4 regions of the Psychrobacter sp. C 20.9 genome follow, and region 1 is predicted to be linked to each of the others. Evidence: predicted binding sites of a transcription regulator. Region 1 holds the regulator's gene; each other region holds the start of a gene.
The links. The regulator PhoB, encoded in region 1, activates phosphate uptake and scavenging genes when phosphate is short. The targets are predictions, from matches to a motif close to TGTCATNAANCTGTCATAA.
Positions count from the first base shown of each region.

Region 2: a site for PhoB is predicted at 1,254-1,272, ahead of BTW00_RS07380 (DNA translocase FtsK). Genes of this name have one in related genera too.
Region 3: a site for PhoB is predicted at 815-833, ahead of BTW00_RS06860 (porin). Genes of this name have one in related genera too.
Region 4: a site for PhoB is predicted at 877-895, ahead of pstS (phosphate ABC transporter substrate-binding protein PstS). Genes of this name have one in related genera too.

Region 1 is NZ_MRYC01000014.1:52,341-54,553, forward strand. Features, by position in the region: gene dtd (D-aminoacyl-tRNA deacylase) at 1-259, shown strand, start outside; gene phoB (phosphate regulon transcriptional regulator PhoB) at 372-1,076, shown strand; gene phoR (phosphate regulon sensor histidine kinase PhoR) at 1,169-2,213, shown strand, end outside.
Region 2 is NZ_MRYC01000009.1:3,497-5,709, reverse strand. Features, by position in the region: gene BTW00_RS07380 (DNA translocase FtsK) at 1-1,202, opposite strand, end outside; gene trxB (thioredoxin-disulfide reductase) at 1,749-2,213, shown strand, end outside.
Region 3 is NZ_MRYC01000008.1:34,881-37,093, reverse strand. Features, by position in the region: gene BTW00_RS06865 (malate synthase G) at 1-359, shown strand, start outside; gene BTW00_RS06860 (porin) at 971-2,059, shown strand.
Region 4 is NZ_MRYC01000001.1:250,900-253,112, reverse strand. Features, by position in the region: gene thiC (phosphomethylpyrimidine synthase ThiC) at 1-273, opposite strand, end outside; TPP riboswitch at 520-675, opposite strand; gene pstS (phosphate ABC transporter substrate-binding protein PstS) at 968-2,140, shown strand.

The sequences.
Region 1 (2,213 bases):
TAAACTGGATAAAAACGTCCAGCAAGTCGGCGGCGGATTGTTATTAGTGTCACAATTTACGCTGATGGCAAAAACGGATAAAGGTCGCCGCCCTGACTTTGGTGGCGCGATGGCACCTGATGCGGCACAAGCGCTGTTCGAGCAACTCATCGACTATGCCAAAACCCAGTATTCAAATGTAGCCACTGGTCAGTTTGGCGCTGATATGCAAGTTGAAAGCGTCAATGATGGACCACTTAATTTTCTATTGGAGATCTGACACCAGAGTGTCATCAGGCTGTCATAATTAATCCGTTTAATAGATAGAGACTGGTGTGTATTTATCGCCTTTTTATATGCCAGATTTTGTCCGCTAACACCGAGAATGTCCTATGTATAATGAGAAAATTTTGATTGTTGAAGATGAACCTGCGATTCGTGAAATGGTTGTGATGACGCTAGAAATGGCTGGGTTTGATAGCCTACAAGCGGCTGACGTATCAGAAGCGCATCAGCAAGTGGTCGATCATAGACCGTCATTAATATTATTAGATTGGATGTTGCCCGGAGACAAGAGCGGTGTTGATTTTTGTCGTATGCTCAAAAGCGATGAGATGCTCTCTGAGATACCCGTCATTATGCTAACGGCCAAAAGCGAAGAAGACAGCAAGGTTCACGGCCTCGATGCAGGTGCAGATGATTACATGACCAAGCCTTTTTCGACGCGCGAGCTGATTTCCAGAATCAAAGCGGTCTTGCGCCGTAGTAGCGCGATGAGTAGCGACAAGCCTATCGAAATTGGTCAGCTGAGTCTCGATACCAAAAGCCAGCGCGTGACAGCCGCAGGAAAAGTCATCGAGGTCGGCCCAACAGAATATCGCTTATTAGCATTTTTTATGAGTCACCCAGAGCGCGCTTACACAAGAACGCAGCTGCTCGATCAGGTTTGGGGCGGTAACGTTTATATCGAAGATCGAACCATTGATGTACATATCAAGCGTCTACGTAAACTATTGCGCCCTTATGATTGTGATACATTGATACAAACGGTGCGCGGTACAGGCTATCGGTTCTCTAGTCTTATTGAGCCAAGCTAATCTTATAAAAGTTGATTTTTGATAACTTGATCTTGTATGAATAATGCCACCATAACAATAAATAAAATAGCGGATAGTGGTAAGGATAAGAAATGAACAAGATAGCGCCAGCAAAAAAGAAAAAAGACCATAACTATAATAATGACCAGCAAGATGCGCCAGCACAAATCGCTAGCCAAAATGCAGCGGAGCAACTCGAGAAAATCAGAAGTGCGCTGCGAGCATTGCGAGATGCGGTCATCTTACTGAATGAAGATGATGGGTTAGAGTGGTGGAATCAGGCGGCGCAGGATCTCTTGTCACTGCAGCCAGCTGACAAAGGCCAAAGTGTGTTTGACTTTATCATTGTGCCCGAGTTTCGCCAGTACTATCAAAACACCACCCTGCCGAATGATGGTGTCCATATAGAATCGTGGCGCGATCCCAGTCGTTATCTAAAATTTGAGCTCACGCCTTTTGGTGACGAGAAGCTATTGTTTATTTATGATGTGACCCGCGTACAGCATTTGGAGCAAATGCGCCAAGACTTCGTGGCGAATGTCTCTCATGAGCTACGCACACCGCTGACAGTAATGATGGGCTATTTGGAGAACTTCTCTGACCAGCCAGATATGCCGCCACAGTGGCGTCGCGGTTTTGAGCTGATGACCCAGCAAACAGCCCGTATGAATCGAATCGTAAATGACTTATTACTGCTCTCCAAGATTGAAATCGAAGAGACGCATGAGTTTAATGATGTCGATATGACCAAACTCCTCACCAATATCTATGATGATGCACAGGCATATAACCAAGCGTACAAGCACACCATTCATTTGCACATAGATACTTATGATGGGTTATATGGGTCGGAGGTGTACTTGATTAGCGCCTTGTCCAACCTAGTCATCAATGCGATTAAATATACACCAAAAGGCGGTAATATTACCATCAGCTGGACGCAGACATCGGATGGGTGCCGATTTGCCGTTGAGGACGATGGACTTGGTATCGCACCAGAGCATATTGCGCGTTTGACGGAGCGCTTTTATCGTATTGATAAAGGGCGTAGTCGTGCCACAGGCGGTACAGGATTAGGGCTGGCTATCGTGAAGCACGTTTTGCATCAGCACGAGGCGCAGTTGCAGATTGACTCAA
Region 2 (2,213 bases), on a different contig from region 1:
GAGGATTGAGTAGCTAGCTCTTGATTAGATAAATCTGATTGAGTTTCTGTTTCTACCATCGGTGCTGCCACAGAGGTTTGTACTGCTTCTTCTAATGACACGTCAGTGACGACTTCACTCTGTGCATAGTTAGGCACAGTAGAGTTATCTATGCTGTTAGTGCTATAAGCCATCTGCTCACGCGCGAGCAAATCATCAACCGTATTTGCATCATTCCACGCAAAGCTTGGCTCGACTTTACGGGCAGGCGCTACGATAGGGTTTGATATCGTTGATGTGTTTGTGTCACTGACTGTACTGCCAAGCATAGCATTAGCAGGCGCTGCAGCCGGATACAGTGACTCGCTTTTTTCATCGCTAGACGTAGCTGCTGCTTTTGCTGTCGCCATAGAGGCTTTCACACTATCAGCCAATCCTGACGTCGATAAAAAATCCGCCAGTACATTGCTGAATCTGCCACTATTATCTACTGCGTGAGCACTATTCGCATCGTCAGCTGATTGCAACTCAAGTGGCAGCTGCTCGTACTCGGCTGTTTGATTGGTATTGTTTTCTGTGATGTTATCAGCGCTTTGTGAGACATTACTTTGTTGATCTGCTTGAACCGTGTCTTTATTTTTTAACCCTGAGCCAAGCCATGATAATGCTGTAATCTTCTGATATATAGCGAGCCAGTGGATATTAAAGGCAAAGGTCGCCGTAATCACAACGAAAACTGCTAAGAAAACCACACTCCCCCACTGCGATAGCAACTGTGCCAAACGCTCCTGCAACTCAAGACCGATAATACCACCAGCCACGCCTTCAAGCGCCATTGATGCAGGATTGGCTACTTGCTGAACCAATGCAACCAGTTGTGCAAATAATGCACTGGCACTCAACAACAAAAACACATAAGCGACCAGGCGCATGAGCCAAAATGTCGGCTTATTGTCCCACCAAATAAGGATAGACTCATAAACCACAAACGCTAAAAACCACCATGCACCATAGCCAAAAAAGCTATAGAGCAAGTCGGACAACCAAGCGCCCGTCTGGCCACCCATATTGTTAATAGTCGTCATATCGCTACTGATGTGCGACCAGCTAGGATCATTGCCTGTGTAAGTCATCAAAATAACAAACAAATAAACAGCCAGTATTAACCCAAGGAGGGTAAATATTCCCTTTTTTAAATACTCAATAAGCGGTGCTGATATCACGTAAAATCTGCCTTGTTGTTAATACTAAATGGTCGCCAGTGCATGACTAAGTCTAATCATGCTGACATAAAGTGCTGACATATAAAGGTACCTAGCAAAGTGTTTGGTTGAGATTCACCTCTCAAAAGGCCTGAGCATAGCAGTCATCGCTTAAGCTCTATCACACTTGGCATAACTTCTTATAATAACAAATACATAGGTACAGTGGCGACACTCTTATAAAGAAAGCGTGCAAGAAAGTAAATCAATGTACGATTTGCGCGAAAAATCTGCGAATAATCCAAAAGTTACTAACAGAATACTGCTAACAATTTTGTATAGACCCTATAAAATACCAGCTGTTTCTAGCACGAGTATTTCAAGGTTATCATGCTTTGATTCTAATGATAGCTGTGTTTGTTTTAGCAAACTTGCACTTTTTGCTATCTACCCTTATGTTATTATCACACAGCAATTAGAAAAACCATATTAGTAGCAACGCTTGACGTTTTTTTATTAGATTTATAACTCATATTTTTCATTCGTATATTTAGAAAGGAACCACTTATGGCAACTGACACTACTGCTTCACGTCACGAAAAGCTCATCATTTTAGGCTCAGGTCCTGCCGGTTATTCGGCTGCGGTCTATGCGGCACGCGCCAACCTTAAACCTGTTATGGTAACGGGTATAGAAGTGGGTGGCCAATTAACCACCACCACCGAAGTCGATAACTGGCCAGGCGATGCGCATGATTTGACCGGTCCTGCATTAATGGAGCGTATGAAGGCACATGCTGAGCGTTTCGGTACAGAATTGGTTTATGATCATATCAATGAGGTTAACTTGAGTGTACGACCTTTTGAGCTGTCAGGTAACAATGGCACCTATACTTGTGATGCCCTGATTATCTCAACAGGTGCCTCTGCTCAGTACCTAGGTCTAGAATCAGAAACCAAATTTAAAGGGCTTGGCGTATCCGCTTGTGCCACTTGTGACGGTTTCTTTTATAAAGATCAAAAAGTCGCTGTG
Region 3 (2,213 bases), on a different contig from region 1:
GGTATGTGGTACGTTGGGTAAACCAAGGCGTAGGCTGTTCCAAAGTACCTGATATCAATGATGTTGGCTTGATGGAAGATCGTGCTACCTTACGTATCTCTAGCCAGCATATTGCCAACTGGTTACATCATGATGTGGTAAGCGAGCAGCAAGTGATGGACACAATGAAACGTATGGCAAAAGTCGTCGATGAGCAAAATGCAGGCGATAGTGATTACCAGCCAATGGCAGATAACTTTGATAACTCTTATGCATTTAAAGCAGCCTGTGATTTGGTCTTTAAAGGACGCGAGCAGCCTAGTGGTTATACTGAACCATTGTTGCATCAAGCGCGCCTTGATCTAAAAGCCAATGCTTAGAGAGGCCGGCTTAGCAATGGGTATTTTAGCGTATGCTGAAGCCTAAGGTGTAGTATCTAATCTTGCTCGTTTGTAACGCTAAATATGTCATAAATACGCTGGTCGATTCTTCATAAGCGCTATTTATTTATCAATGGATAGCGCTATTTCTTGGGCAATTATTTTGTTTTTATTAAAATATTTTAATACTATAAGTAATGATATTAATCAATAAAAGCGCTATCTGCTTGAGTAGATAGCGCTTTTTTTTGTAGCTATTTGGATTTTATAGGTGACTTGTCATTTGATACTGGGGGTATCGAAAAAGCGAAAAAATATGTTGCAAATTATGTCAAAGTTGTTATGCTTGTACTCGAAGTATGAGTTTGGTAACGGATGTTACGCAATGGAGTGATAAAGACAACAGGTTACACGGCAGTTACGCTCTTAATCCCAGTCATGTAAATTATTGTTTTTTTCATCTTACTGTAATAGAACTTCGCCACACTTGTTTCTGACTAATCTCGGTAGCCAGTTACACATTATATCTTTGAGGATTTGTGACGATACCATTATGGGCGCCAGCTAATAACAGCTTGCTCATTACTACAATTGTAAAGTGGAGATACCCCATGAAAAAACTACTTTTAGCTACAGCAATCGCAGCCCTATCTGTATCAGCAGCCAATGCAGCACCAACCGTTTATGGTAAAGCATTTCTAAGTGCTGATTATGTCAATGGTGAATTTGATTCAAACGTTAATGATGCTTTTGATCGTGATGAAGATACCGTAGAAATTAACTCATACAGCTCACGTATTGGTCTAAAAGGCTCTGAAGCAATGACTGCCAACACTGATGTTGTTTATCAGTTAGAGTATGGCATCCGTGTTGATGGTGAAGATCGTACTTTCAAAAGCCGTGATACCTATCTTGGTGTAGTAAACAAAGACTTCGGTGAAATCCGCGCAGGTCGTAACCAATCTACCCTAGACTACATCAACAACGTCATCGTAAACGAAGGTTACTGGGACAACTTAGGTAGCAACAACCTTAACAGCAACCAACAACTTGCTGGTCTAAACATGTCTGATAGTGGTCGTATTAACAACTCTATCATTTGGAAAGCCCCTCAATACAACAACCTACCGCTAAACCTAGCGGTAATGTATAGCTCTGACGCTAATGAAGACAATGGCGCTAATGATAGTGATGATGGCTACGGCGCGGCGTTGACCTTTGATCAAGGTACTGGTTATACTCTAGGTCTTGCTTATGACAAAGACCAAAACGTCAACGGTGAGATCATCCGTGGTACGGCTACTGTAGATCTAGGTAAATACATGGCATACCCAGTACAGTTGGGCGCGTTATATCAGCAAGCTGACTTTGACTACTCTTCAGAAGACGAAAAAGGTCTGGTACTAAGTGCAAACATGGATCTAAACAACTTTGCTCGTCCAGCAAACGTATACGTTCAGTACAACAATACTGAAAGCTTGGATGGTAACGAAAATTCAGACTCAGATCAGATTGTTGTTGGTGGTAAGTACTTCTTTAAAGACAACGTCATCATGCACGCTTACGCTGGCTTGAACAAAGCTGACAATGTAAGTACTCAAGCAGCCGGTATCGATGATAATGGCGATGATGCAATGTTCGATACTATCGGCGATACAGAAGTATTCGTACTGGGTACTGGTCTAGAATACAGATTCTAATACCAACGCTACCATGTAGTTAAAAAAAACTCATCCTTCGGGGTGAGTTTTTTATTGTATAGAGTACGAATAACAGAAAAATGTTTATTATCAGCGTGAAAAATAAGAGTTTCAGATAGTTTGCATTTTTGCCCTATATTTTATAGCGTATTTT
Region 4 (2,213 bases), on a different contig from region 1:
ACGCATCGGTACTTGAATATCAGGCCGTGAGCCTTCGATATAGACTTTGCGCGAGGCGGGTAGGATACGGTGTAAGTCGCGCGCGTCTTCTTCAAAGCGCGCATCACTGGCGGCGCGGTGGGCAGGTGTCTTTAGCGCGTCGGCTTTTTTATCGGCTTTGGTGTCTGATACGAGAGGTATGTTATCGGCTGGGTTGTGCGTTTGGATTTGTGATGCCGCTGAGGCACTGTCAAAAGAGGCACTGTCAAAAGAGCTGCTGTTTGAAATAGTCATATGCTGTCCTAGCGTGTTGGTTTTTGAATAAAAGCAACACCGCCAGTAGCTGCGGGGCAAACACTCGTCATTCAGACAAATTTATATTATCAACACCTAACAGCGAGCAAAGAAATTGTCGCGGTTAATGGTCATCAAATAGTGGACGCCGCTTTCTATCTTCTCTCGTTATCTACGTATGCGACGTGCATCGTTAGACAATAGCGATGATAAAAAGGTATTTCTACGCGTCCGTTGTCATCAATAACAACGTGCTTAAGACTTCCCTGCGTCGGTACTAACCGCATCAGGTTCGGCGGGTGATCTCTCAGCGAATGTAGATAGGTGGCTACTTTTATCAATGTTTAACTATAAACGTTTAATAAAGTAGGCCAATGCTACACCGCACCCCGAGTCTGTCAGTGTTGTAAATCTTCTTCATACTAACAAAATTCTGCGTTAACGGCTAATGGAATTTGGATGAAAATATCAGGCGCTTATTTTGCTATTTAGCATGGATACAAAGAACAGGAGCTATTGATAATAATTAAAATTCCTTGATATTACTGATACTTAGAGGCGATGGCTAAATATTGTGTAAAGCGAATGCAGGATTTGAGAGGTTGTCATTAAACTGTCATAAAGATTTGGCAAGATAACGCTCATATCACAAACAATGCTTTTTTATATCGTTGTTAAATTTCAGGAGTCCTACATGCGTTATTCGTTATTAGCAGTGGCCGTTAGTTGTACATTAATGCTTACGGCGTGTAATAAGTCAACAGAGACGGCAGAACCAGCTGCTGATACGACCAGTAGCGCCGCTACCACGGCTGAAACCACCACTCAGACTCAGGCAACGCCTTCTGCTGACACGGGTTTCAAATCTGCTGAAGACATCGCCATGAATATCACAGGTGCAGGCGCATCATTCCCGCAGCCGATCTATGCCAAATGGTCTTATGACTATAACGCTGCCACAGGTGGCCAAGTCAACTATCAATCTATTGGTTCATCTGGTGGTATCAAACAAATCCAATCAAAAACCGTCGATTTTGGTGCTTCTGACGCGCCATTGACACCTGAAGAGCTTGAAGAGTCTGGTCTTATCCAGTTCCCAACCGTGATTGGCGGCGTTGTGCCAATCGTTAACATTGATGGCGTTGAGCCAGGTCAGTTAAAGCTAGATGGTGAAACCTTAGCCAATATCTATCTGGGTAAAATCAATAACTGGAATGATCCTGCGATCAAAGCCATGAACCCAGATTTGACTTTGCCAGATGCCGCCATCACCACAGTATTCCGCTCAGATGGTTCAGGTACGACGTTTAACTTCACAGATTATCTTGCCAAAGTATCAACAGATTGGAAAGATACCGTTGGTGTTGATAAAACGGTTAAGTGGCCAACCTCTGCAACTGGTGCAGGTGGTAAAGGTAACGAAGGCGTTTCAAGCTACGTCAACCGTATGAAAAACTCTATCGGCTATGTTGAGTATGCATATGCTAAGCAAAACAATATGTCACACACGGCATTGAAAAACGCAGCGGGTAACGTTGTGCAGCCTTCTGCTGAAACCTTTGCAGCCGCTGGTGACATCGATTGGTCACAACAAGAAGGCTTTTATAAAGTCATCACCAACTCTGAGACGGATCAAGCATGGCCGATCGCTGCTGCTACTTTCATCTTAGTTCATAAGCAACCAGAGAATCCTCAGCAAGTCGCTGGCGTGTTGAACTTCTTTGACTGGGCATATACCCAAGGTGATGACAGTGCCATGAGCCTAGATTATGTACCATTCTCTGATACGGCAGTGGCCTTGTTCAAAGAAAAGTGGAACGAAGTCAAAGGTAGTGATGGTCAGCCTGTTTATAAGCCAGCGCAATAAACGATCTGTACAAGCTGCTGCTTAATGACTTTTTGATTTCCTCTTAAGCCACTATTCTCCGGTAGTGGTTTGA